2 regions of the Demequina ureilytica genome follow, and region 1 is predicted to be linked to the other one. Evidence: riboswitches for the same ligand, from Rfam matches in the RefSeq annotation. Region 1 holds a riboswitch; the other holds the start of a gene.
The links. A riboswitch is a leader RNA that binds a small molecule or an ion and turns the genes downstream of it on or off. The one in region 1 is predicted to bind thiamine pyrophosphate.
Positions count from the first base shown of each region.

Region 2: linked by a shared signal. The riboswitch ahead of ACNI3K_RS03605 (thiamine ABC transporter substrate-binding protein) and the one ahead of ACNI3K_RS05705 (thiamine-binding protein) in region 1 are both predicted to bind thiamine pyrophosphate.

Region 1 covers NZ_JBLZIE010000001.1:1,244,245-1,246,693, forward strand. Annotated here, with positions in the region: gene ACNI3K_RS05700 (ABC transporter permease) at 1-753, opposite strand, end outside; gene ACNI3K_RS05705 (thiamine-binding protein) at 750-1,043, opposite strand; TPP riboswitch at 1,155-1,269, opposite strand; gene ACNI3K_RS05710 (potassium channel family protein) at 1,362-2,384, opposite strand.
Region 2 covers NZ_JBLZIE010000001.1:800,679-803,127, forward strand. Annotated here, with positions in the region: gene ACNI3K_RS03600 (ABC transporter permease) at 1-375, opposite strand, end outside; gene ACNI3K_RS03605 (thiamine ABC transporter substrate-binding protein) at 395-1,492, opposite strand; TPP riboswitch at 1,516-1,633, opposite strand; gene dcd (dCTP deaminase) at 1,733-2,308, opposite strand.

The DNA.
Region 1 (2,449 bases):
GTGCTGCCATGGCGTCGCGACGCGGCGCAGCAGCGTGATCGCCGCGACCAGCACGGCCGTCAGAAGCGCGATGAGCGCGATCCCGACAAAGATCTGGTCCACGGCGTACGCCTTGCGAGAGCGTTGGATGAACACGCCGATGCCGGACTCGCCGGCGAGGTACTCGGACACCACTGCGGCACCTACGGCGTAGGTAGCGGCGATACGCAGGCCGGCGAGAGCCCCCGGCACGGAGGCCGGCAGGCGCACGAGCCACATCTGATGCGCCCGGGTTCCGCCCAGCCCTGCGACGGTGTCGGCGTACTCGCCATCGACCTCCCGAATGGCGGCGGTCGCGGCCACGAGCACCGGGAAGAACACGGTGAGCGCGACCAGCACCACCTTGGAGGCGAGCCCGAACCCCGCCCACAGAATCATCAGCGGCGCGAGTACCACAGTGGGGATAGTCTGGCTGAGTAGCACCACGGGTTGGGCGATGTGGCCGATGGACGCGACGGCCGAGGTCAGCACGGCCAGCAGCCACCCGAGGGCGGTGCCGAGCGCGAGCCCGAGCACCGCCTCGGTGGCGGTGGTGCTGATGTGCTGGCCGAGCGCGGGGGCCTGGCTGACCCCGGCTGTCACCACCTGGGTGGGGCTGGGCAGCACGAACTCAGGCAGGTCGCCCAGGCGCACTGCCGCCTCCCACGCCGCGAGCAGCGCGACGACGGTGCCGGTGCCGATGAGCGCGGCGCGCCCACGGGTGCCGCGCATCATCGGCGGTGCTTGCCCACCAGGTCCTGGACGCTGGGTCCGGCGTCGCCGACGCCGCCGGACACCTTGATCATGGACATGCAGCCCTCCGCACCGGCCGCGAGCGTGGACTCGTGCACCTGCCGGAGCAGGGCCCAGACCTCGTCGGGAGAGCCCTCGAGGGTGGTGCCCATCGCGCCTACCTCGTAGGACAGGCCAGAGGCCTCGATGGTGGCGATGGCGGCATCGACGTGTGCGTAACGGTCATCGGGAGTGCCCACGGGGCGGGGCAGGACTTGGATCTCGGCGATCACTGGTGACTCCTTGGCGTCGGACCCGGGGGTCCGCACGGCGCACAGGCAGCCGTCGTCGGCTTCTATGAGCGTGTGCGGTGCAGGGCCACGGCAGGCCCCATCGTGCTCACGCCCGTGCCGAAGACACGTCCTTACGCTGGCATTACCCAGGTCAAGTTCTCGGGTCTACGGCGCGCTGGTGGCCGTACTCTCAGCTCGGCTGCCCCGAGCTCCCCGCGTTTGCCCTTGCATCGTACTCATATTGCGCGGCACGGGTCCAGGCGGCTGCACGTGCGCGGCGTGGGGACACCGCGCCCTAGGTCCAGTGGGGCCAGGAAGTCAGATGCGCTCGTGCGAGTGGAGGTGCTGGCGTTCGAGCTCGGCGAGGAACGTGTTGGTGTGATCCAGGAGGTGCGCGAGAGCGTCACGGTCCGCCTCTTCCTCGGCGTGCACTCCGGTGACTTCGGCGGCAGCCGCGCGAATGCGCGCCAACTGCTGGTCCACCTGCTCGGAGGTGTGCTGGGGAGTTGCGGAGGCATCGGCGCCGGGGTGAAAGCGCTCACTGAAGTGCTCGGTCACGCGCGTGAGGGTCCTGCCGAGGACCTGCCCGTACCAATGCCCATACGGCACGGCGTGACCCGCCAGCCCGAACTGGAGCTGCATGGTGACCAGGCTGGCTCCGCGAATCGCGCTGCCGAGCGACGCGCTGGCGTCATTGGCGTGGAAGTAGTACAGGATCGGGAAACGTTGCGTGCTCTCGTCGAGCTGAATGAGGTCGCGCTGCAGCGACTGCAGCCGCGACTGCCCGCCGTGCACCACCAGCTCGGCCGCTCCACGGTGGTTCTGGGCGCTGGTCAGCAGCCGCGCGATGATGCGCGTCTCGGAGACCAATGGATACACGGTGAGCAGGTAGGAGATCGATGCGCCGAACACCGCCAGTCCACACGCCGCCTGCACCGCGCTGGTCAGGCGAAGCGCATCGTTCTCGGCCACCAGTTCCCCAAAGCCCACGGTGGACAGCGAGACACCGCTGAAATAGATGGCGTCGACGAAGGTGATGCTCGCGTCGTCGTGAGGAGGCATGTACCCCAGTTGATCGAGTTGACCGGTGTAGATGAGAGCGAATCCGAGCCAAAGACCCAGGACCCAACTCGACAGTTGGGCCAGCATCATGGCCGGGCCCGCGTACCCGATGATGGCGTTGCGGCGCAGTCGAGTCGCCGTGGTCCGGGCAAGCCGCCAGGTGACGCTGGTGGCAACGCGGCTCAGGTATCCACTACGAGTTGGATGCAGCAGCGTCAGTGCCAGGTCCAGCCCGGTCGCTGCGAGGACCAGGACTCCGCCGATCGTGGCTGCGATCATCGGCTGCTCTCCCGTGTCCGTCGAATGCCCCGCAAGAGGAATCTCCGTGGCGCTTCACACTCGTG
Region 2 (2,449 bases), 440 kb from region 1:
ACCGGAGCGCCCCAGCAGCGCGGTGAAAGCCGCAGCAACCACCACTGTGGGCAGCACGAAGGGCACGGCGGCGACCGCCCGCACCGCCGTCTGGCCGCGCCACCTCAGCCGATACAGCGCGTACGCCCCGGGCACCCCGAGCAGCAGCGCTCCCACCGTGCCCGCCGCCGCGAGAGCGAGGGTGGTAACCGCCGCATCGGCCGTGCGGGAAGACGTGGCCACGTCGAGGACCCCGGCGAGGTCGAAGCCGCCGTCGAAAAGCCCACGGCCCATGACCGCGGCGAGCGGCCACAGGAAGAACAGCCCGAGGAACGCCAAAGGCACAGCGGCGAGCGCCCACCACCCCAAGGAATGGTGGAGCCGCCGTGTGCCCATCGCGGTCCCTTGACCTAGATCAGTCGAGGACGATCTCGGTCCAGGACTCGATCCACGCGTCGCGGTTCTCGGAGATCACCTCGGGGTCCATGGTGTGCGGCTCGTCGGCCAGCGGCGCGTACTCGGCCCACTCCGCGGGCACGTCGACCTGTGAGGAGACGGGGTAGACGTACATGTTCTCGGGCACGCTGGCCTGGAAGTCGTCGGAGAGCATCCAGTCGATGACGGCCTGGCCGGCTTCGGGGTTCTCGGCGCCTTCCAGCACTCCCGCGTACTCCACCTGACGGAAGCACGTGTCGAGCAGCGCGGCCGTGGTGGGCTCACCGTCGATGACCTCGGACGGCGGGGACGAGGCGTAGCTGAGGACCACGGGGTAGTCGCCGCCGTAGTTCGGGGCCGAGAAGTCCACGAAGTAGGTGTCCGACCACGACGACGTGACGCGCACGTCGTTGTCGGCCAGCGCGCGCCAGTAGTCTTCCCAGCCGTCCTCGCCGAACTCCGCGATGGTGGCCAGCAGGAACGCGAGCCCGGGTGAAGAGGTGGCGGGGTTGGTGACGGACAGGATGCCGTTGTACTCGGGGTCGGACAACAGTCCCAGGTTCTCCGGAACCTCGCGACCCGTCTCCTCGAACCATCCGATGTCGTAGTTGAGGCACACGTCGGAGTAGTCGATCGCGGTGAGCGCCTGCGAGCCGGCCACCGCGTACTCGGCGGCGTCCGCCGCGGCGGGGGCCGTGGGCTTGTAGTCGGCGAACACGCCCTCCTCGATCGCACGCGACGCGAACGTGTTGTCGACGCCGAACACGACGTCGCCCAGCGGCGCGTCCTGGGTGAGGATCAGCTGGTTCACGAGCGTGCCGGCGTCGCCGGGCTGCACGAAGGTGACGTCGAGGCCCGAGTCCTCCTCGAAGGCCGCCAGGACGTCATCCGGCACCGCGAAGCTGTCGTGCGTGACGACGGTGACGCTCTGGCCATCGAGATCGGCCGATGCGCTCGGCGAGCTCTCGTCAGCGCTCGGCTCGGGCGAGGGATCGGCGGGGTCGTCGCTGGAGCAGCCTGCGAGGAGTACGAAGGATGCGGTGACCGCCAGTGCGGTCGTGGTGCGCAGTGCACGCATGTGTGGAACCTCCCACGAGTAGGAGGGGACGAGTCTCGACTCCCTACGCCGGCATCATCCGGATCAGGTTCGAGGGTCTGCGGCTGGTCCGCACTCTCAGCGCTCTGGTCCCTTGCGGGAAGCGCTCCCCTGTCGTTGCTCAGACAGCATAACGCCGATGCGCGGGAGGCCTGGTCGCGGACCCGCGGCTCAGGCGATGGCCGGTTTCAGATCTCTGCGTTGTCTAGATAGCTGCGTTGTCTAGATATCGGTGCGGTGGAAGTTCTGGAAGCTCCGGCTCGCGGTGGGGCCGCGCTGGCCGCTGTAGCGCGAGCCGTACTTGCCCGAGCCGTAGGGGTGCTCGGCGGCGGAGGACAGCTGGAAGAAGCACAGCTGGCCGATCTTCATGCCGGGCCACAGGTTGATGGGCAGCGTCGCGGTGTTGGACAGTTCGAGAGTCACGTTGCCCACGAAGCCCGGGTCGATGAACCCCGCCGTGGAGTGAGTCAGCAGCCCCAAGCGTCCCAGCGATGACTTGCCCTCGAGCCGCGCAGCGACGTCATCGGGCAGGGTCACGGTCTCGTAGGTCGAGCCCAGCACGAACTCGCCGGGGTGCAGCACGAACGGGCGCTCGTCATCGACGTCGATGAGCCGGGTGAGGTCCGGCTGCTCGACCGACGGGTCGATGGCCGCGTACTTGTGGTTGTCGAAGATCCGGAAGAACCTGTCGAGCCGCACATCGATCGACGAGGGCTGGATCATGTCCGGCTCGTACGGATCGAGGACCACGCGGCCCGAGTCGATCTGGGCGCGGATGTCGCGGTCGGAGAGCAGCATGGTGACAACCTACCGGGGTGCGCGCAGTGCACCCAGGTGGACGGGCGCATCGGCCGTATGAACGGTCCCGGCCGGGAGATATCGCAACGTTTCGAGTTCGGCTAGAGTGGGACGCGGCTCACACACCTTGGCGGAAGGCTC